Regions from separate parts of the Arthrobacter sp. Y3223065 genome, predicted to be linked through region 2. Evidence: predicted binding sites of a transcription regulator. Region 2 holds the regulator's gene; the other holds the start of a gene.

Region 1 (11,102 bases), on a different contig from region 2:
ACCCCGATACCGTTGCCCCGCCGTCGTCGTGACGGCCGCGAAAGCAACTGTTCAAGGATAGCGGAGACAGCCCCCAAAGGAGAAATCGACGGCGGCCCGGCCGGTGTCAGACGAGTGAGTCCTTCCACGCGGCGTGCAGTTGGGCGAAGCGGCCGTCGCCGGCGATCAGTTCCGCCGGCGAGCCATCCTCGACTACCCGCCCCTCGTGGATGACCAGCACCCGGTCGGCGATCTCAACGGTGGAGAGCCGGTGCGCGATGATCAGCGCCGTGCGGTTGCCCAGCAGCGTCTGCAGGCCTTCCTGGACCTGGCGCTCGCTGGGGATGTCCAGCGACGCGGTGGCTTCGTCCAGGATCAGCACGGCCGGGTCGGCCAGGAACGCGCGCGCGAAGGAGATGAGCTGCCGCTGGCCGGCCGAGACGCGGCCGCCGCGCTTGTTCACGTCGGTGTCGTAACCCTCGGGCAGCGACAGGATGAACTCGTGGGCGCCGACGGCGCGGGCCGCGTCTTCGATCTGTGCGCGGCTGGCCTCCGGGTTGCCCAGGGCGATGTTCTCCGCGACGCTGCCGCTGAACAGGAACGCTTCCTGCGTGACCATCACGACGGCGCGGCGCAGGTCTTCGTTGGACAGCTGCCGCAGCTCGATGCCGTCCAGGGTGAGCGATCCGGACGTCAGGTCGTAGAAGCGGGCGATCAGTTTGGCCACGGTGGACTTGCCGGCTCCGGTTTGCCCGACGACGGCGACCGTCTGGCCGGCGGGAATGTCCAGGTTCAGCCTGGGCAGCACCACCCGGCCGTCCCCGTAGCCGAAGACGGCATCACGGAACCGGATCGCGCCGCGGGCGTCCTTGAGCGGAACCGGCCGGGCCGGGGGGACGATGGTCGGCTCTTCTTCCAGCAGCCCGGAGACCTTCTCCAGCGCGGAGGCCGCGGACTGGAAGGAGCTGTAGAACATGGCGATCTGTTCGGTGGGGCGGAAGACCTGCTTGGTGGCCAGCAGCACCGCGACCAGGGTGCCGATGGCAAGGTCGCCGTCGAGCACCCGGAAGCCGCCGATCAGCAGCACCACGGCCACGGTCAGGTTGCCGACGCCGTTCAACACCGGCTGGAGCACGCCGAAGTACTTGATGTTCCTCAGGGTCGCGCCGCGGTAGTCGGCGGCCAGCTCGTTGTAGCGCTCGGAGTTCTCCTGCTCGCGGCGGAAGGCCTTGACCGCCCGGATGCCGGTCATGGTTTCCACAAAGTGCACGATCAACCGGGCGGACACCACCCGGGAGGCCCGGTTGGCCAGCTCGGAGCCCTTTTGGTACCACCGGGTGACGAAGGCAATGGGGATGGCGGCGACCAGGATGATCAGCCCGCTCTTCCAGTCCAGTCCCACGATGCTGACGGCCGTGAAGAGCATGAACATCACGCCGGAGGTCAGCTGGGTGACGCCGTTGTCCAGCAGTTCCCGCAGCGCCTCCAGGTCCGAGGTCTGCCGGGAGATGATCCGGCCGGACGTGTAGGTTTCGTGGAACTCCAGGCTCAGCCGCTGGGTGTGCCGGAAGACCCGGACCCGCAGGGCCAGCAGCATGGCCTGGCTGAGCCGGGCGGTGACGTAGATGTAGGCCGCCAGCAGGGATCCGCCGGCAATTGCGATGGCGGCGTAGGCAGCGCCGACCAACACCAGGGGAGTGGCGTCGCCGCCGGTGAAGGCCGGCAGCGCATTGTTGATGCCGAAGGCCACCAGCACCGGACCGGCTGCCCGGGCGGCATTGCTGGCCACCACCAGCACAATCGAGAGCGCGAACAGCCGCTTGTGCGGAGACACAAGTTCGCCGAGCAGGCGCAACGAGCGCCGCCTGACGGCTTTGCGGTCGGCCTGGTCCAGGTTGATGTTGTCTTCGCCGGCGACTCCGGTCATGGAACTCATCGGGCTTCCTTCGCGTCCAGGACGTCTTCGACGGTGGGCTCGGCCGCCAGCGAGGCGATCACGTACCGGTAGTGTGTGCTGCTGCGCAGCAGTTCCGAGTGGCTGCCGAGGGCGGCAATCCGGCCGTCCTGCAGCAACGCCACCCGGTCGGCCAGCGCCACGGTGGAGGGCCGGTGCGCCACGATCACGGTGGTGGTGCCGCGCAGCTCTTCCCGCAGCCGCTGCGTCACCGCTTCTTCGGTCCGCACATCCAGGGCCGAGAGCGGGTCGTCCAGCACCAGCACGGCCGGGCGGGCCGCGATGGCCCGGGCCAGCGCGATCCGCTGCCGCTGCCCGCCGGACAGGCTCAGCCCTTCCTCGCCGATCCGCGTATCCACGCCTTGCGGCAGGTCGTAGGCGAACCGGGCCTGCGCCACCTCGAGCGCCCGGGAGAGCAGTTTTTCTGGATCTTCGCCGTTCCGATGGGCCCCCAGCAGCACGTTGTCCCGGACCGAGGTGGAGAACAGCGTGGAATCCTCGAAGGCCACCGACACATGGCCGCGCAGCTCGGCCAGCGGGAAACGACGGATATCCGTACCGTCCAGGTGCACGGCGCCGGAGGTGACCTCGTACAGCCGGGGGATCAGCTGCAGCAGGGTGCTCTTGCCCGAGCCGGTGACCCCGACCAACGCCAAAGTTTCCCCCGCACGCACGTGCAGGTCCACGCCTTTGAGGACCGGGGGCGCGTCCGCGGCGGCGTCGGGATAGCGGAAGACGACGTCGGACAGGCGCAGTTCCCCGCGCACGGAGCCGGGCGGCGCCGGTACGTCCGGGTCGGTGATGGTGTTCTTCGTATCCATCACGTCGAAGTGCCGGTCCAGGGCGGTCTTCGCCGTCAGGGTCATGCCCATCAGGGAACCGATCGCTTCCACCGGCCCGGCCACCACGGCGGCGGTGGCAAAAAAGGCGACCAGGTCGCCCACGGTCATGTGTCCGCCGGAGACCTGCATGATGCCGATGACCAACGCGGCGCCGAGCACCAGATCGGGCAGCGAAACAACGGTGGCCAGGAACTTGGACAGCGTGCGGGCCTTGGCCAGTTCGGTCTGGCGCAGTTCTTCGGCCTGGCCGTGGAAGTTCTCCAGCGCGTACTTGCCGCGGCCGAAGGCCTTGAGCACCCGGATGCCGTGCACCGATTCTTCCACCGTGGTGGCGAGGTCCCCGGCCTGGTCCTGGCTCAGCCGGGAGGAAGCGCCGAACGCGGTGCGGAAGCGGAACCCCTGCCAGACAAGGGGTACGGCGGCGACCAGGAAGATCAATCCCAACAGCTGGTTCAACGCGAACATCAGCGCCAGCCCCGCAACCACCGTCACGAAGGAGACCACCAGCATGAGCGACCCGAACGCCAGCCACCGGCGGATTAGGCCCAAGTCGGCCATGGCGCGGGAGAGCAGTTGGCCCGAACCCCACCGGTCATGGAAGGCGGCCGGCAGATGCTGCACGTGCCGGTAGAAGCTGGTGCGCATGCCCATCTCCACGTCCGTGGCGGGGGCGATCGCGAACACGCGCCGCAGGTACACCAGGGCGGCCTCGGCCAAACCCAGAACGGCAATGACGACGGCGGGGCCCCAGACTTCCGAGGGGTGGCCGCCGGTATGGATGGTATCCACCAGGCCGCGCAAGACCTGGGGGATGGCCAGCGCCACCAGGCTGGCACCGAGGGCACTGAAGAATCCCAGGATCAGCCGGGGGAGGATGGGCCGGACATAGTGTTTGAGCCGGGCGATCGAGCGCCAGAGGGATAACTCAGTCATGTGGTCGATTCATCGCAGTGGTTCGGAGGCTTCGTGTACCGCAGCAACTATCCTAGCGACCGGGGTTGAGGCGTCGATCACCGACGGCCCGGCGCGAGCCGACGCGTTGGGAAACCGATGCTCGCTAGTCTGGGCCGAACCATTCACCAACGGGGGAGAGCATGGATCTGGCGGACGTGGTGCACGGCTTCGGGTTGGTCCTGTGGATGTCAATGCTCTTTCCGCTGCTGCAAGTGGTGGCCGTCCTGCTCTTGGCGCTGCGGAAGCAGCCCGGCTGGCTGGTGCTGCTGGTGGAACCGGTTCTGTCCATGGTGTTGATGGGCGTGGCGGGCGCTTTCAGCCTTGCCGTCCTGGTGTTGCCCGCGGTGGCCGCCTACGGATGGTGGCGGTGGCGCCGGCGGTTAGCGGCGGGCGGGGTTCCGGTCCATCCGGTCCAGCGGCCCGATTGGCTAGCCGCGGCCCTCCTGACGGTGCTGGTCCTGGTGTTCTTCGGTATCGAGGTGCTGCCCATGATGCTGACCCACATGGCCAGCCCGGGGGACATTGCTGAAGTAGTGGTCGCCAGCCTCCTGACACCGCTGCTGTACCTCGGGCTCGCGCGCGGCGTTATCGAAGCCTGGTGGCTCGGCGTCACCCTCTCGCTGATGGGTTTGGCCGCAGTGGCAGCGGGCGCAAACCCGCAGGTCCTCTTTGCACAGGACGGCATCGTCGTCACCGTCCTGCTGGGGGTCCTGTGCCTGTACGGCTGGTCCAAGTGGCGTGCCGGACGCGCGGAGACGGCAGCTTCCGCCTAGCATCGCGCTTCCCTTGGCATCGTGCGCTCGCTGGCTGCTTACCGCCTGTCATTGTGCGTTCGCGGGCTGCTGGCCTTCCATCTGGCATCGTGGGTGAGCGGGCTGCCTACCGCCTGTCACAGTGCGTTCGCGGGCTGGTGGCTTTCCAACTGCATCGTGCGCGAGCGGGCTGCTGGTGTGGCCGTCACCCGGAGGCCCAGCTTGCATGATTTTCCGGGCCGCTCCCATTGTTACCGCATGCACTGCCTCTGGGCCGGCACTACTCCTACACAATGGCTCCTTTCGATGGCCGTCGAATGTGTGTACGAATAAAATTGTGGTATGGCTCTTGCACCGTTGGACCGCACCGTGGAGATGGGAACATCCCTGGCCCAGGCGTGTGTCCTGCTGCAGGATGTCGCTGACTGCTTTCCCGCCGACTCGGCGTCCCTGTCCACCCGGGATCTTGCCAATACCGTCGCGGCGGTGGAGGACGTTTCGAAGCTTGTGGAGTTCCTGCAGGCCGTCGGCGCCCTAGCCGTGGAGCGGGCGGACATTGCTGCCAACGGGGAACACTCGACGGCGCCCGGACCCGGACCAGGAGCCGGCGCCGCGGCCGGCGATGCGGGGGAGTGGGCGGACCCGGCGGCGGCGATCAACACCGGCGGTGTGGAGGCCGCGAACCCGGACCTGTCCGGGTCCAAGCAGGCGCCGCGCCGCCGCAAGACAGAGTTTGCCAACACCGGGGAGTATCTGCGCTCAAGGCTGGGGATCGGTATTGTCGAGGCGCGGCGCAGGCTGCGGGTCGGCAAGGCGATCACAGCGCCGGTGCGGTTCGACGGGGAACCCGGTGTCCCGGCGCTGCCGGTCTTGGCGGCGGCCATGGCCGGCGGTGAGGTCAGCGGCCAGGCCGCGGCCGTGGTGGTGGATTCGCTGGACCGGGCCCGGCACGCCGGCACGCCGGAGGCGTTGCAGGCGATGGAAGCGTCGCTGGTCCGGCAGGCCGTAGAGGCCGATGCCGACACCCTGGTGATGGTCGCCAGGACGTGGGAAACCGCGGTCGACCAGGACGGTGCCGAGCCGACGGAGGAGGAACTGCGGGTCCGGCAGGGCATGTTCTACCGGGGCCGGCGGCGGGGGCTGCACCAGTTCGTCATTAACACCACCGATGCCCAGTACGAAGCTCTCGCCACCGTGATGAACAGCGCCGCGAACCCGCGGATCCGCCCCGACGCCATCGACACCGCCGCCAACGGCGGAAGTGGAGGTGGCACGGCAGGGTCCGCCGGCCCCGGCACTGGCAGCGCGGAAAAAACCGACGCACGCAGCACAGCGGCAGGCACGGATCATGCTGGTGCGGCCGGGACCGGCGTGGCAAACGCCGCAGCCGCCACATGCGCTGCCGACCCGGAAATGATTCCGGCTGTAGGGGCTGGGTCGGCAGGGGCTGATGGCCGCGGGGCGGTGGATCCGTCCGTGGTGGAGGCGATGGACGATGCCACCCGGGCGCAGAAGCTGCTGGCCGGCCTGGTCGGGGCCTGCCGGATCGCGTTGAACACCGGCAGGCTCCCGGACTCGGGCGGGCACCGTACACAGGTGATCGTCACCGCCGGGTATGACCAGCTGGCCGGGCTGCTCTCCGGCGGCGGCAGCGCGGTCTTCAACGGACCTGTCTCGGCCACCACGGTCCGCCGGATGGCCTGCGACGCCGAGATCATCCCGGCGGTCCTCGGCTCCGAGGGCGAAATCCTGGACCTGGGCAGGTCGCAACGGTTCTTCAACCGCGCCATCCGCCGGGCACTGGTCGCCCGGGACAAGGGCTGCGCCTTCCCCGGGTGCAGCATGCCCGCGTTCTGGACCGAAGCACACCACATCATCCCGTGGTGGGCCGGCGGCCGCACCACCGTCGACAACGGGGTGTGCCTCTGCCTGCTCCACCACGACCTAATCGAGCAAGGCAACTGGGAGATCAACGTCCTCGACGGCATCCCCTGGTTCACCCCGCCGGACTACATCGACCCCCGCCGCAAACCGCTGCGCAACTCCTACTGGCAAACCCACGTCCCACCCCAACCACTCCAAGCCGCACCTTGACCAATCCGGCGCAGGTGGAGCGCGGGCGAACCTGGATGCATGTGCGGGTGGACGCGCAGGGACAGTTGGAACGCATAAGCGGCGTGCTAAGTGGAAAAGCACAGCCTTTGTCGGACAAATGGCACCATAAGCTTCTGTGCTAGCTGATGGGCCTCCGCCGGGAGCGAGCTTCTGCGCGCAGTTGAGCGATGCCTCCGCCGGGAGCGGGCTTCTGCGCGCAGTTGAGCGATGCCTCCGCCGGGAGCGGGCTTCTGCGCGCAGTTGAGCGATGGGCATTCGCCCGGGACGGAGCTTCTGCGCTCAGCTAAGCCCGGGGGCGCCGGCCGGGACTTCGCCGGCCGGAGCCGCCGGTGTCAGCGTCAGCAGCACAGCCTCCGGGCGGCAGGCGAAGCGCACCGGAGCCAGACGGGACGTTCCCAGCCCGGCCGACACATTCAACGGGACGCTACGCCCCTCGTGCTCCCAGTACGTCAGTCCACGAGCGCGCCAAGTGGGCAGATCGCAATTACTGATCAAGGCCCCGTAGCCGGGGATGCAGACCTGGCCACCATGGGTGTGCCCGGCCAGCATCAGGTCGGCGTCGTCGGCAGTAAACCGGTCCAGCACCCGCTGGTACGGGGCGTGGGCCACCGCGATCCGCAGGTATGCGGCTTCATCGGCGGTAGTCGAACCGTTTGGGAACCCCGCATAACGGTCGCGCTGCAAGTGCGGATCGTCCACGCCCGTGAAGTCCAGCCGCACGCGGCCCACCACCAGCGACTGGTGCCGGTTGGTCAAGTCGACCCAGCCGGCGGTGCCGAACGCCGCGTGCATCTCACGCCACGGCAGTTCACGCTCCGCATAGTCCTTGGGCTGAGTGGAGGGGCCGGTGAGGTAGGAGAACGGGTTCTTCATCACCGGAGAGTAGTAATCGTTGGAGCCCGGGACGAACACGCCCGGAACGTCCATTAGCGGCGCAAGCGAGTCCAGCAGGGGCTTTACGGCCTGGTGATGGCTGAGGTTATCGCCGGTGTTGACCACCAGATCCGGTTCCAGCGAGGCCAACTGCCGCAGCCACCTCTGCTTCAGCGTCTGCCCGGGTGTCATGTGGATGTCGGACAGATGCAGGATCTTTAGGGGGCCCCTGCCGACAGGCAAGATGGGCAGCGTTTCTTCGCGTACTTTGAACAGGTTCCGCTCGATAACGGAGCCGTAGACGAGCGCGGCCCCGCCCGCGGCAGTGGCCCCAAGGGCCAGGGTGCCTGCGGTACGGAGCCGTGCTCGCAGCAAGTCAGTGTCCACGGTTAGTCGTCGTCCCCGTTGCCGTTTCCGTTGCCTCCACCGTTGCCGTTGCCGTTTCCATTGCCTCCGCCATTGCCGTTTCCGTTGCCGGAATCGCCGGAGTCACCGCCCGAATCCCCGTCGCCTTCGTCGCTGCTGTTGCTGGAATTCGAGTTGTTGTTCGACTCGGAGGGTGCCGGGGCCTGGACCGGTCGGGGCGGATACATCATGCTGCTCGGCGCGGAGCCGAACTCGCCCGTTTTATACAAGCCGGCGACCTTCTCCATGTAATCGGTCCACTGGCCGCCGGCAATGGTCGCACCGTCCACGTAGCTGCGCGTCACGCCGTTGATCGGAATGTTGTTGATCGACTTGTAGGCGTTCGGATTGCCCACCCAGGAAGCAGTGGAGATGCCCTTGGTGTAGCCCACCGTCCAGGTGTACTCAGACTTGTCGGTCGTGCCGGTCTTGACAGCGGAGGGAACACCAATCGGATGGATTCCGCCCAGCTGCAGGTTGACCAGGTTTTCCAGCGGGACGCTGACGGCAGCAGCGACTTCTTCCGAGATCGCCCGTTCACAGGACTTCTTCGGCACTTCGTACTCGTTGCCCTGGGCATCCGTGACGGAGGTCAGCGCGATCGGCTTGCAGTACACGCCGCCGTTGGCGAACGCCGCGAACGAAGCCGCCATCGTCATCGGGGAAACGTTGGTCGTGCCGATGATGAAGGACGGGTGCTCAATGCTGATCGGCTCTTTGTCCGTCGCCGTGCGAACGCCGAGGCGGGTTGCCGCATCCTGGATGTCGCAGAGGTCCAGCTGCGCGGCCATGGCTGCGGTAGCAGAGTTAATCGACCACGTCAGGCCCTGGCTGGCGGTCATGGTCCGCTCGAAACCGGGCAGCGCATTCTGGAAGTCCCACTCACTGAACCACGCGTCCGGAGGCAGGCAGCTGGCATTCCAGTTGTACTGCGCCGGGTACTCCGTCCGGCGCGCGTCGACCGATGCGTTGAGCGCCTTGCCTGCTTCGAGCCAGGCGACCATTGTGTAGGGCTTCATCGTAGAGCCGGGCTGCCAGCCGTTGCCGCCGCCCATATCCGCGTCGACGTTGTAGTTCAGCTCCGTATTGGCCACGCCGTCTTCGGGGCTGTAGTTGGTGTTCTGGGCCATCATCAGGATGTTGCCGGTGCCGGGTTCAACCGAAACCATGGACGAGCCGACGCCGGACTCATCGCCCACGGGGACTTCCTGCTCGATCTGCTTCTGGCCTTCCTTCTGGAGGCGGGAGTCGAGCGTGGTCTTGATGGTGAGGCCGCCACGGGCCAGAAGCTTCGCCCGCTCCGTGGAATCTGCGCCGAACGCATCGGACTGCATGATGGCGTGCTGCACGTAGCTGCAGAAGTAGTCGGCAAAGTTCGCCGCGACACAGCCGGAACGCACCGGCTTGAGGTTCAAGCCCAGGTCGCTGGCAACGGCCTCGTCGTACTCCTCTTGGGTGATCTTGCCCGCGCTAAGCATGGCGGACAGCACCGTATTGCGCCGCTCCACCGTCGCTTCCGGATTGTTCACCGGATTGAAGTAGTTGGGCGACTGCACCATGCCGGCCAGCATGGCCGACTGCTGGATGTTCAGCTTGGCCGCGGGAACACCGAAAAAGGTCTTCGCCGCAGCTTCAATGCCGTAGACCTGGCCGCTGAACAACACGATGTTCAGGTAGCCCTGCAGGATCTCTTCCTTGCTGAATTCCTTTTCGACGGCGATGGCCAGCTTCGCCTCGCGCAGCTTGTCGCCGATGTCCTTGGTGCCGCTGATGGTCAGCTCTTCGGCGCCCTTGCCCGCGGAAGCACCGGCGTCGATCAGCACGTTGTTGACATACTGCATGGTCAGCGTGGAGGCGCCCTGCAGGTCCCCGCCGGCCATGTTCGTCACCGCGGCGCGCATGATGCCCTGGGGGTCCACACCGTTGTGCTCGTAGAAACGAACGTCCTCGATGGAGATGATGGCGTCCTGCATGTGCTGGGAGACCTTGTCCAAGGTCACCGGGACGCGGTTTTCGGCGTAGAACGTGGCAATCAATTTGCCGTCGGCGGAGAGGATCCGCGACGGCTGGGCCAGCGGCTGCGTCTGCAGTTCGTCCGGCAATTGGTCGAAGTATTCGATCGATGAGGTGGCCCCGACACCGGCTACGGCTGCGGCCGGAACCAGCAGGCCGGCTGCGAGAACGCCACAGAGCGCACTGATACCCAAGAAGCCAACGATCTTGCCCAGGGTGGTCGCAGTGTCGAAGAAGGGGGATTTGCGAGCGGCCATGGGGTTCAGTTTACAAGCAAGCGCTACCCTTTGAGTTATGACCAAATGGGAATACGCGACAATTCCGCTCATTATCCACGCGACCAAGCAGATTCTGGACCAGTGGGGTGAGGACGGCTGGGAGCTCGTCCAGGTGTTCCCCGGACCGAACGGAACCAATCCGGTTGCCTATTTGAAGCGGGAGAAGCAGTAGCCATGACGGAAACGACAGAGGCGCGGAAGTCCAGCGTCGAAGAGCGGCTGGCCGGTCTGGGTCTGTCCCTGCCGGACGTGGCAGCTCCGGTGGCCGCCTACGTACCGGCGGTTGTCTCGGGGAACTATGTGTACACCTCCGGGCAGCTCCCGTTCGTCAACGGCGAACTTCCGGCCGCCGGCAAGGTGGGCGACGGTGCCGGCCTGGTCAGTGCCGAGGAGGCCAAGAACCTGGCCGCGACGGCCGCCGTGAACGCCTTGGCTGCAGTCAAGAGCGTCATCGGTGACCTGGACCGGATCACCAGGGTGGTCAAGGTCGTCGGTTTCGTGGCCTCCGATCCGGAATTCACCGGCCAGCCGGGTGTGATCAACGGCGCCTCCGAGCTGCTGGGGCAGGTCCTCGGCGAGGCCGGCGCCCACGCCCGGTCCGCCGTCGGCGTGGCAGTGCTGCCGCTGGATTCGCCGGTCGAGGTAGAACTGATTGCCGAATTCAGCTAGTCCGCTTCGCGAGGAGCAGCGGCTCTTCCCCGTGGCGCCGGACCAGCTGGGCGCGGCCCACAGCTGGTTCCAACACGGAGAGCGCACGCCGCGGAAGCCCCGGCTGGCGTCGTCCGTGGTCCTGGTGCGGGACGGGCCAGCCGGCACGGAAACCTACCTCGGCTACCGGACGGGGTCCTCTCCGCTGGGCACGGTGGCCTTTCCCGGCGGCAGCGTGGAGGAGACCGACGGCGACCCGGTGACCTGGTACGGTCCCTCGCCGACCAAA
Region 2 (11,102 bases):
GGCTGCGGGCTTCGCCGGAACTGCCGGCTTGGTCTCGGCTGCCGGCTTTGCCTGAGCGGCCGGCTTAGCCTCGGCTGCCGGCTTGGGCTGAGCTGCCGGCTTGGCCTGAGCGGCCGGCTTAGCCTCTGCTTCCACCTCGGCCGCAGGCTCGGCCTCGGCCTCAACCTCGGGCTCCGCCTCGGCTGCAACCGCAGCCTCGGCTTCAGGCTGCTCCGCGGCCTCGACCTCAACTGCGTGCTCAACCTCAGCCGCAGGCTCAGCATCAGTCTGCGCAGGTGCTTCGGCGGTTTCCTCCGGCTGGCTTGCCATCGCGGCAAGGCCTTCCGGCATCAAGTCGCCCAGGCTCTGAGTCAGCGGATCATGGTCGGCTGAGGTGTCCACCTGCTGCTTCTTGGCATCGTTCGTTGCCTTGGCGTCAGCCTTCTGGGCGGCCCGCCGGGCCTCTGCCTTGGCTTCTGCCTTGTTCTTGGTCGGGCCGATCACCATGACCATGTTGCGGCCGTCAATGCGCGGAGTCGATTCGATCACGCCGACCTCGGCGACGTCCTCGGCGAACTTCTGCAGAAGGCGAATGCCCATTTCCGGGCGCTGCTGTTCGCGGCCGCGGAACTGGATCATGGCCTTGACCTTGTCGCCAGCCGCGAGGAACCGCAGCGCGTGGCCGCGCTTGGTCTCGTAGTCGTGCTTGTCGATTTTCAGGCGGAACCGGATTTCCTTGAGCACAGTGTTCGTCTGGTTCTTGCGCGCCTCACGGGCCTTGACCGCAGCCTCATACTTGTACTTGCCAAAATCCATAAGCTTGCACACCGGAGGCTTGGCCTGCGGTGCGACCTCAACCAGGTCAAGATCCGATTCCGTGGCCAGGCGCAGGGCATCCTCAATACGGACGATCCCCACCTGTTCGCCGTTCGGTCCGACTAACCGCACCTCGGGAACGCGGATACGATCATTGATTCTTGGCTCGCTAATGTGTGGCTCCTGTCACTGAAAATCGGCTGCCGCCTGCAATGAAAGAAGGCCTCCCATTGCAAGCGCAATCGAAGGCCTCAAAGTGGCGGCAGGCGGAAACAGCAGACGTTCCACCGGCTGGCCCGGGCGCCCTCAAGTGAAGGTTTCCGGCCTCAGCCTGCCGACCTGGACCCGGCAGCTCTGGCTAGCCATACCGACGGGTGGGAGAGGTCTCCGCTTGCAGATTGAATCCTGCTCCGCACGTGCTTTGAGGCACATAAGTAACGGGATCCAATTGGTCTGTGACAAGCTTACCAGTATGAGCAGCCCAGATAACAATCCGCAGACCGACGGCCACCGCCACAGCTTCGCGCCTGACGCCGGTCCTGCCTCCACCCAGGAACAGGAAGTCCTGGGCCAGATGCGCGACATCGCCGAAGTGCCCGCCGTGGAAGTCATTACTACCGCGGCCGTCCACCTGATGAGCGCCGCCGCCGTTAAGTGCGGCCTGGCCGCCGGCGACGATGCGGAAGAGCTCAAGGACCTGGATGAAGCCCGCAAGCTGATCACCGCACTGGCCGGCTTCGTCACCGCTGCCGCGCCGGAGATCGGCAGCCAGCATGCCGGACCGTTGCGTGATGGCCTCCGCTCCCTGCAGCTCGCCTTCCGCGAAGCATCGGTGATCCAGGACGACCCGGGCAAGGGCCCGGGTGAGAAGTTCACGGGTCCGGTCAACTGACCAGGCTTCCAGTACTGACAAGGACGACGCCGGTGCCACGCACCGGCGTCGTCCTTTTTCTTTGCGCTTCCGGATGAGGCTGCCAGCGGGCGGAACTCAGCGCGTGAACTTCAGCTCCAGCGAATCCACCCGCTCGGCAAACTCCTGCCTGGCTTGGAGCCGCCGTTGGATCCGTCCCGCCAAGGCGCCCAACTCCTCGCGCCCCAGCCCGTCTTGCACCTGCAGGACCAAGCGCAGTTCCGGTCCGTGGCCACCGCCGGCCACTACCGATCCGTCTGCCGCCCGGACCGCGATGCCGGTTCCGGGTTCCACGGACGCGGCCAGGACGGCCTCCTCGCCGCCCGTGGCTTCGGCCACCCATTCCAACAGCGCCGGATCCCGGTACGAGGGCACCCATTCGTGCTGTTTGGCCAACGCCCACACTGCGGGCCGCCGAACCACGAATGTCAGGGCGGCGCCCGGGTCCATAACCATCAGTTCGGCGTCTTCGGACACGGCCGCCAGCGCCGCCCGCGGTGCCTCGACGGCAACCGGCCGGGCCTGGGGATGCCAGGCTTCCAGAGCGGCCGTGTTGCTGAATACCGGCAGTGCCCGGCGCCCATCCGGCGCCTGCAACGTCACCACGGCCATGTCCGCCTGTTTATCCGACGTCAGGCCGTGGCTGCCCTCGGCTTCTTCTCCCAGCGTCGCCACGATGGGCACGAAAACGCGGGCATTCGCCAGGGCAGCCACTACTTCCGCTTCGCCGCCGGTTCCGGCGGCAAGCCATTGCAGCGCCGCCTCGTAGCCGGGATCCGCGCTGCCGTCGTCGTGGTCGAACTGATGGAGCGGATTTCCTTCACCACTCAGGTCCCGCCCGGCCCAGCTTTGGCCGGCAGAGTCCCCCGCGCCGCCGGCTCCCGCCAGCGCAGCGGCAATATGGGCGGGCAGCTCCTTCTTGCCCATGCTGGTCTCTCAGCGCCGTCCGGCAACGTCGAGCGCTTCGGGCAGCGTGAACTTGCCCGCGTACAGGGCCTTGCCCACAATCGCTCCCTCAACTCCGGCCGGAACCAGTGCGCGCAGCGTCCGCAGATCATCCAGGCTGGAGATCCCGCCGGAGGCCACCACCGGCTTGTCGGTCCGCTCGCACATCTGCCGGAGCAAATCCACGTTGGGTCCACGCAGTGTTCCGTCCTTGGTCACATCGGTCACCACGTACCTGGCGCAGCCGGCGTCTTCGAGGCGGGCCAGCACCTCCCAGAGGTCGCCGCCATCCTGCGTCCAGCCGCGGGCCGCCAGCGTGGTGCCACGGACATCGAGGCCGACGGCGATGGCGTCCCCGTGCCGTTCAATGGCGCGGGCCGTCCACTCCGGGTTTTCCAGGGCGGCGGTTCCCAGATTGACACGTGCGGCCCCGAACTCAAGCGCACGCTCCAATGAAGCGTCGTCGCGGATGCCGCCGGACAGCTCCACCTTGATTTTCAGTTCGTCGGAGACCCGGCGGAGCACTTCCGTGTTGTTGCCCCGGCCGAACGCCGCGTCGAGGTCCACCAGGTGCACCCATTCCGCCCCGTCGTTTTGCCATGCCAGGGCGGCTTCCAGCGGGTCTCCGTAGCCGGTCTCGCTGCCGGCTTCGCCTTGGACCAGCCGGACGGCCTGGCCGTCGGCAACATCGACTGCGGGCAAGAGTTCGAGGATGGAGGTTTGGTTCGTCATGGTTCTTCCGCTTTCTGCGCGCCGTCAGCTGCGCGGGATGGATGTGGTTACTCGGCCGGGCCGAGGGTGAGCAGGTAGGCAGCCAGCAGCGACATGCCGGCGAGGATCCAGAAGACGATAACCAACCACTTGGACAGCCGCTGCTGCCGGAACGAGATGGCGCCGCCGGCCAGCAGCCCGGCCAGGGCCATCAGGAGAATGCTGCCCATGGCTACCTCAGCGCCTTCAGCCAGTTGCGCAGCAGCTCGGCGCCGGCGTCTCCTGACTTTTCCGGATGGAACTGGGTAGCACTCAGCGGACCGTTTTCAACGGCCGCTATGAACGGGGCGCCGTGCGTGGACCACGTCACCAGCGGCGGTGTCATCGCGGGTTGGGTCACATCGAAGTTCCAGTGCTGCACACCGTAGGAGTGCACAAAGTAGAAGCGCTCGTCTTCGATTCCGGCAAACAGCCGGCTGCCCTCCGCGGCGTCCACGGTGTTCCACCCCATGTGGGGGACGACCTCCGCCGGCAACGCTTCCACGGTTCCCGGCCATTCCCCCACACCCTGCGTGCGCACGCCATGTTCAACGCCTTCTTCGAACATGACCTGCAGGCCCACGCAGATGCCCAGCACGGGCCGTCCGCCGGCCACCCGGCGTCCAATCCAGCGAAGCGCGTCCACGGACTTTAGCCCCTTCATGACCGTGGCGAAGGCGCCGACCCCGGGAACCAACAGCCCGTCGGCCTCCAGGACGTCGTCGGAGGCATGGCTCAGCGTGACGTCGGCTCCCACATGCTCCAGCGCACGGACTGCCGAGCGCACGTTCCCGGAGCCGTAGTCCAGTACCGTGACCTTGGGCGCAGCGGTCACAAGGCCCCCTTCGTCGAGGGAATGCCCTCGACACGTGGATCGGCTTCGACGGCGGCGCGAAGCGCCCGGGCGAAGGCCTTGAACTGGGCCTCGACGATGTGGTGGGGGTCCCTGCCACCCAGCACGCGCATGTGCAGGCAGATCTGGGCGTGCAGTGTGATCGATTCGAAGACGTGGCGGGTCAGCGACCCGGTGAAGTGCCCGCCGATCAAGTGGTACTCCTGGCCTGCCGGTTCTCCCGCGTGCACCAGGTAGGGCCTGCCGGAGATGTCCACGACGGCGTGGGCCAGCGCTTCGTCCAGGGGCACCGTTGCTTCGCCGAACCGGCGGATTCCGGCCTTGCTGCCCAGTGCCTCCTTCAGGGCCTCCCCGATCGTGATGGCGACGTCTTCGACGGTGTGGTGCGCGTCGATGTGCGTGTCTCCGCTGGCCTTCACGGTCAGGTCGACCAGCGAGTGCTTCGACAGGGCGGTGAGCATGTGGTCGTAGAACGGCACGGTGGTGCTGATCTCGGAGCGGCCGGTGCCGTCGAGGTCCAGTTCAACCAGCACGGACGACTCGCTGGTGATGCGTTCGAGGCGTGCGGTACGTCCGGTGGTGGTTTCCACGGTCATGGGAGTCCTTTGACGAATTGGTCGACCGGCGCAAACCGGTTCGCTCTTACTAGTTTAGGAGACGGGGCTCGCCACGAGGGCCTTGATGCCGTCGAGGAAGGCTGTGGTCTCGGCCTCAGTGCCGGCGGTCACCCGCAAGTGGCCGGGGATCCCTACGTCGCGGATCAGCACACCGGCTTCCAGGAGTCCCTGCCACACGGAGCGGGGGTCCTCCAGCCCGCCGAAAAACACAAAGTTTGAGTCGGACGGCGCCGGTTTAAGCCCCAGTCCGGTCAGCCCGTCGACAATGCGGTCCCGCTGAGCCTTGATGTCCTCAACATTGGCCAGCAGGGCATCGGCATGCTCCAAGGCGGCCAGGGCCGTTGCCTGCGTCACCGCCGAGAGGTGGTAGGGCAAGCGGACCAGCCGCAGCGCGTCGGTAATCTGCGGGGCGGCGGCAAGGTACCCTACCCTGGCGCCTGCCAGCGCGAAGGCCTTGCTCATAGTGCGGGAGACAATGAGTCTCTCCCGCCCCGGCAACAAAGTCAGCGCGCTCGGCGTTCCGGCGTGGGCGAACTCGGCGTAGGCCTCGTCCACGATCACGATGGCCTGGGAGGCCTCGCCTGCTTCATACGCGGCCTCCACGACGTCGAGGCCCAGGGCGGTTCCCGTCGGGTTGTTGGGCGAACAAAGAACGACGACGTTTGCGGCGGAGTCGGCCACGGCAGCGGCGGCAGCGTCCGGCGACAATGTGAAGTCTGCCCCCCGCGGAACAGCCACATAATCCGTGTCCGTCCCGCTGGCCAGCAGCGGGTACATCGAATAGGTGGGCGGGAAGCTCAGCAGGGTACGGCCGGGGCCGCCGAAGGCCTGGAGGATTTGCTGCAGGACTTCATTCGATCCGTTGGCAGCCCAGATGTTCCCTGCGGTGAGGCCGTGCCCCAAGTAGCGGGCCAGTGCCGTTCTCAACTTCGTGAACTCGCGATCCGGATACCGGTTCAGGCCCGCGGCCGCGTCGCTAACGGCCGAGACGATGGCCTGACGGACGGCGTCGGGCAGTCCGTGGGTGTTTTCGTTGACATTCAGGAGGACGGGAACCTCCAACTGGGGCGCACCATAGGGCTCCAAGCCCCGAAGATTGTCCCGCAACGGCAGGCGGTTCAGGCGTTCTAACTGCTCACTCACCGGTCCAGTTTAAGCTTCGGCCCGCCCGGGGCAGGAATCGGGCGGGCCGAAGCAGCTCATGTTACGGCTGCCTCAGCGCGCGGACGGGACCAGCAGCTGCTGGCCGGCATGGACGATGTCTCCCTGGAGGCCGTTCAATTGCGCGATCTCGAAAATGACATCGTGAGGGTTGCGGTCGGGGGCGGACCGTACCGCCACGTCCCACAGCGTCTGGCCGCTGCCAACCGTGACAGTTGACGCCGGCCCCGGCCCCAGCCCCCCGGCGGCGGCCATTGCCGGCGCCGTGAAGAAACCGATCAAGGTCAGGGCGGCGGCCGCGGCCAGCATCAGCGGCAGGCCAATCAGCAACAAACGGCCTCTGCGGGTCAGCCGGAGGTTGGTGCTGGTACGGACGCCGGCGGCCTGCGGTGCGAGCTGGGCGGACATGGTGTCACCTTTCCGATTTTCGATCTATTTCGGCTGGTTTCGATCGTCTGGCTGTCGCGTTCGAATATATCTTCGAACGTCTCTCCTACAGTTCTAGCACTGGTGATCGAACATTGTCGAGACTCAGTCGAACAAATGTTTGAAATTCACCACCGCCTCGCCTAGCGTTGGAAGCGTCAAGCGGCGGTAAGAGCAGTGCACCAGCCGCCACCGACAAAACAGCCGAGACAACAATCCATGCGCGGTTCCGCTACCGCAGCACCGGCGCGTGGACCACTACGGGAGACCGGGGCCGGATATGTCCGAAGAGAGCACCACCAAAGCCGGAGCCAGGCGACGCGGCCGACCCGTCAAAGTGGGACGCAGCCTGACGCCGCGGCAGAAGAAGATCCTGGAGACGATCCAGCGATCCGTCATGTCCAACGGATACCCTCCGTCGATGCGCGAGATTGGTGACACCGTCGGCTTGGCGAGCCTGTCCAGCGTCACGCATCAGCTGGCCCAACTCGAGAAGATGGGCTACATCAGGCGCGACCCTAAGCGTCCCCGTGCGATGGAAATCCTGACTCCGCTGACACTCGAGCACGGGGGTGTGGAAATCGTCGGAGTCGATGAACCGCAGCAGCTGCGCAGCTCCAGCGGCGTTGCAGTATCTGAACTCACCACGTCGTCCGACACGGCGATGGTGCCGCTGGTGGGACGGATCGCGGCAGGCGGGCCGATCCTGGCGGATCAGGCGGTCGAGGACGTCATGCCCCTGCCTCGTCAGCTCGTGGGCCACGGCGAGTTGTTCATGCTCAGGGTTTCGGGCGATTCAATGATCGATGCGGCTATCTGTGACGGCGACTGGGTAGTGGTGCGCCAGCAGCACACGGCCGAGAACGGCGACATCGTGGCGGCGCTGCTCGACGACGAAGCCACGGTCAAGACCTTCCGGCAGCGCGACGGACACACCTGGCTGCTGCCGCAGAACACCCAGTACGAACCGATTCTGGGAGACCACGCAACCATCATGGGCAAGGTTGTCTCGGTGATGCGGGCCCTCTGACCCGCCGCAAGCTACTCAGTTCCCCCTCTGCCGGTCAGCGGGAGACTTCGCCCGTGCCCGGTTTGCGGGCGGACGACCGCTCCCGCGTGGCTGCTGCCACGGCCCGTTCAGGCAGCGGCAGCAGCCAGCCTCTCCAGGATCTGACGTGCCATGGCGCCGTCCTTGGTGCTCCAGAAGGGCGGCAGGGCGCTGCGCAGGAAGCCCCCGTAGCGTGCTGTCGCCAGCCGTGAGTCCAGCACGGCCACAACTCCCCGGTCATTGGAGGCGCGGATCAGCCTGCCTGCCCCCTGCGCCAGCCGCACAGCCGCATGGGTCGCCGAAACGGTCATGAAACCGTTTCCCCCGGCCTGCGCCACGGACCGGGTTCGGGCGGTCGTGAGCGGGTCGTCCGGCCGGGGGAACGGAATCCGGTCGATGACCACGAGCCGGCACGCTGCACCGGGAACGTCGACGCCCTGCCAGAGCGTCATGGTGCCAAACAGGCATGCGTCCGGTTCCTCGGCGAATTGGCGGACCAGTGCCGACATCGATGATTCTCCTTGGCACAGGATGGTCAGGTCGGTGCGCTCGCGCATCTCCGCTGCAGCTTCTTCTGCCGCACGCCGCGAAGAAAACAAGCCCAGGGCGCCGCCGCGCGAGGCCAGCAGGAGCTCCTCCAGTTCAGCAAGCTGCTCGGGGCTGGTGCCCCGGCCTGGCTTGGGCAGATGTGACGCCACGTACAGCACGCCCTGCCGGGGGTAATCGAAGGGGCTGCCCACATCAACGCTGGAATAGGCCGGCGCGCCTGCTCCCAGCAGTCCGAGTGACCCGGCTACTGCGTCGAAGGTTCCCCCGACGGACAATGTTGCCGAGGTGAGCACCACCGTGTGTTCGTCGAACAGGCCTTCGCGCAGCCGGGACGCCACGGAGAGCGGCGCTATGTTCAGCGTTGCCGGCTGGTCGTCATTGGCGGCGTAGTCGCCGGTCTCGCCATAAGTACTGGGACGGGTCGCCCAGATGACCTCCCGGGAGTCGGGCGCGGACAGCAGCCGTTCAGCCAGCTCCAGCACGGCAGAGAGCCGTGACCGCGCCATCTGCCGGCCGCCGTCCGCTGCCCCCGCACCCTCCGGCTTGGAATCGGAAAGCGCTGTACGGGCGGCTTCCCGCAGTTGCGTGAGCACCAATTCATGCTCCTCGCGGAGGCCGGCCGCCAACAGCCCGGTCGGCACCGACTGCAGGACGTCCTCCAGGGCGTCGGCCGCGGAGTTCAGCGGTTCCACGCTGATCCCCGTGTGCTTGCGCGCCGTGGAGGCGGCGGTGCGGACCATGGCAGCGGAGAGTTGCCCCGCGACGGCGCTGGTGACGCGGTCCTGCAGCTCATGGGCCTCGTCGATGACCACCACATCGTAGTCCGGGAGCACGGCCACGCCTTCGAAGGCGTTGATGGCCAGCATGGCGTGATTTGTGATCACGATGTCTGCCTCTGCCGCGTGGCCCCGTGCCAGTTCGCTGAAGCACTCGGCCGCCAGGGGACATTTTTGGGCGCCCAGGCATTCCATCGACCCGACGGAGACCTGGCGCCACGCCCGGTCGCTGACACCGGGCACCAGTTCGTCCCGATCGCCGGTTTCGGTCCCCTGTGCCCACTCGCGCAGGCGCACGACCTCCTTGCCCAGTGCGCCCGATGCGCCGGAAGCCGCCGCCGAGCCGGCCGGAGCAGGATGCGGAACGGCGTCCTCGCCCAGGCTGAACAGTGCCGCCGGTGCATCTTCGTCCGGAAAGCCGCCCGCCAGCTTGTGCAGGCAGAGGTAATTGTTCCTGCCTTTGAGTAAAGCGACGTCCAGCGGCCTGGGAAGCTCGTCGGCGACGGCCTCCAAGAGCCGCGGCAGATCACGCTTGACGATCTGCGATTGCAACGCCAGCGTCGCGGTCGAGACGATGGCGGGCTTTTCCCCCTGCAGCGCCTGGACCATGAGCGGCACGAGATAGGCCAGCGACTTGCCGGTGCCTGTGCCCGCCTGCACCAGCAGGTGCTGCCGGCGGTCAAAAGCCTCGGCCACTTTCGCGGCCATCTCATGCTGGCCGGCACGGTGCTGGCCGCCCATCCCCTGCACCGCGACATCAAGCAGCCGCAACGCCTCGCCGGCGGGAACCTGGAGATCAGTCATTCCGGATGAACTGTTCCAGCTCCGATGCCAGGCCCTCGCGCACCATCACGTCGAGGCGCGTACCGTCCTCTCCATGCTCCATGGAGAGGATTTCGGCGTCTTCGTTGTGTAAGCGGCTGATCACTTCGCCCCGGTCGTAGGGCACCAGCAGCTGCAGCTTCACGCTGGGCCGCGGTATCGTCTCGCTGACCAGCCGAAGCAGCTCGTCGATGCCCTGCCCGGTGCGCGCCGAGACCACGACGTGCCGCGGTTCGCGCTGGCGCAGGCGCTCGACCACGAAGGGATCCGCGGCGTCGGCCTTGTTCAGCACCACGATTTCCGGAATGTGCCGCGCTTCAATCTCGGTCAGCACCTCGCGCACGGCGGCGATCTGGCCCTCCGGGTCGGGATGCGAGACATCGACGACGTGCAGGATGACATCGGCGTCGGCGACTTCCTCCAGTGTGGAGCGGAAGGCTTCCACCAGTTGCGTCGGCAACGACCGGACGAAGCCAACGGTGTCGGCGAGCGTGTAACCGATACCATCCGGGGTTTCCGCCCGGCGGACGGTCGGGTCCAAGGTGGCGAAGAGGGCATTCTCCACCAGCACACCCGCATCGGTCAGGCGGTTGAGCAGCGACGATTTCCCGGCATTCGTGTAGCCGGCAATGGCCACCGACGGCACCGCATTCCGGCGCCGGTTGGCACGCTTGGTTTCCCGTGCCGGCTTCATGGCGGTGATCTCGCGGCGCAGCTTCGCCATCCGGGTACGGATGCGCCTGCGGTCCAGCTCGATCTTCGTCTCACCGGGCCCTCGGGAACCGATGCCGCCGCCGGCAGCCCCCACGCGCCCGCCGGCCTGGCGGGACATCGACTCGCCCCAGCCGCGGAGCCTGGGCAGCAGATACTCAAGTTGGGCAAGCTCTACCTGGGCCTTGCCTTCGCGGCTCTTGGCATGCTGCGCGAAGATGTCCAGGATGAGCGCGGTACGGTCAATGACCTTGACCTTCACGATGTCTTCCAAACCGCGGCGCTGCGACGGCGACAGCTCGCCGTCGACAATGACCGTGTCCGCACCGGTGGACATCACAATGTCGCGCAGCTCCTGTGCCTTGCCGGAACCCAGGAAAGTCCCCGGATCCGGCTTTAGCCGGCGCTGAACGATACCGTCCAGCACTTCGGAACCGGCGGTTTCCGCCAGCGCTGCTAGTTCCCGCAGGGAATTGTCCGCGTCGTCGGCCGTTCCTTCGGTCCAGAGGCCGGCGAGGACCACGCGTTCCAAACGCAGCTGCCGGTACTCAACCTCGGTGACATCCTCAAGCTCGGTGGAAAGGCCCGCTACGCGCCGCAGGGCGCGGCGTTCGGCGAGGTCCTGCTGGTCACCGTCGAATTCGGAATGTTCGGCACCAAGTTCGGAGAGAGCCTGTGCTCTGCCGCCGACGCCCGGCTTGCTTCGCGCCGCAGTGTCGCGGGCCAGGATACGGTCGAT

The links. The regulator LexA, encoded in region 2, represses DNA repair genes until DNA is damaged. The targets are predictions, from matches to a motif close to TCGAACANNTGTTCGA.
Region 1: AC5RUK_RS05770 (HNH endonuclease signature motif containing protein) is a predicted target of LexA. The motif match lies at 4,795-4,810, and genes of this name have one in related genera.

What each region holds. Positions count from the first base shown of each region.
Region 1 is NZ_JBNHGC010000002.1:183,217-194,318, forward strand. Features, by position in the region: tRNA gene AC5RUK_RS05750 (tRNA-Pro) at 1-6, opposite strand, end outside; gene AC5RUK_RS05755 (ABC transporter ATP-binding protein) at 107-1,915, opposite strand; gene AC5RUK_RS05760 (ABC transporter ATP-binding protein) at 1,912-3,708, opposite strand; gene AC5RUK_RS05765 (nicotinamide mononucleotide transporter) at 3,870-4,502, shown strand; gene AC5RUK_RS05770 (HNH endonuclease signature motif containing protein) at 4,824-6,575, shown strand; gene AC5RUK_RS05775 (metallophosphoesterase) at 6,876-7,856, opposite strand; gene AC5RUK_RS05780 (transglycosylase domain-containing protein) at 7,859-10,144, opposite strand; gene sp36 (Sp36 family protein) at 10,182-10,337, shown strand; gene AC5RUK_RS05790 (RidA family protein) at 10,340-10,834, shown strand; gene AC5RUK_RS05795 (NUDIX hydrolase) at 10,818-11,102, shown strand, end outside.
Region 2 is NZ_JBNHGC010000004.1:25,501-36,602, forward strand. Features, by position in the region: gene infC (translation initiation factor IF-3) at 1-927, opposite strand, end outside; gene AC5RUK_RS11885 (DUF1844 domain-containing protein) at 1,268-1,687, shown strand; gene AC5RUK_RS11890 (SseB family protein) at 1,784-2,632, opposite strand; gene priA (bifunctional 1-(5-phosphoribosyl)-5-((5-phosphoribosylamino)methylideneamino)imidazole-4-carboxamide isomerase/phosphoribosylanthranilate isomerase PriA) at 2,642-3,382, opposite strand; gene AC5RUK_RS11900 (hypothetical protein) at 3,430-3,591, opposite strand; gene hisH (imidazole glycerol phosphate synthase subunit HisH) at 3,594-4,235, opposite strand; gene hisB (imidazoleglycerol-phosphate dehydratase HisB) at 4,232-4,849, opposite strand; gene AC5RUK_RS11915 (histidinol-phosphate transaminase) at 4,904-6,013, opposite strand; gene AC5RUK_RS11920 (LysM peptidoglycan-binding domain-containing protein) at 6,086-6,439, opposite strand; gene lexA (transcriptional repressor LexA) at 6,738-7,487, shown strand; gene AC5RUK_RS11930 (ATP-dependent DNA helicase) at 7,595-9,634, opposite strand; gene hflX (GTPase HflX) at 9,627-11,102, opposite strand, start outside.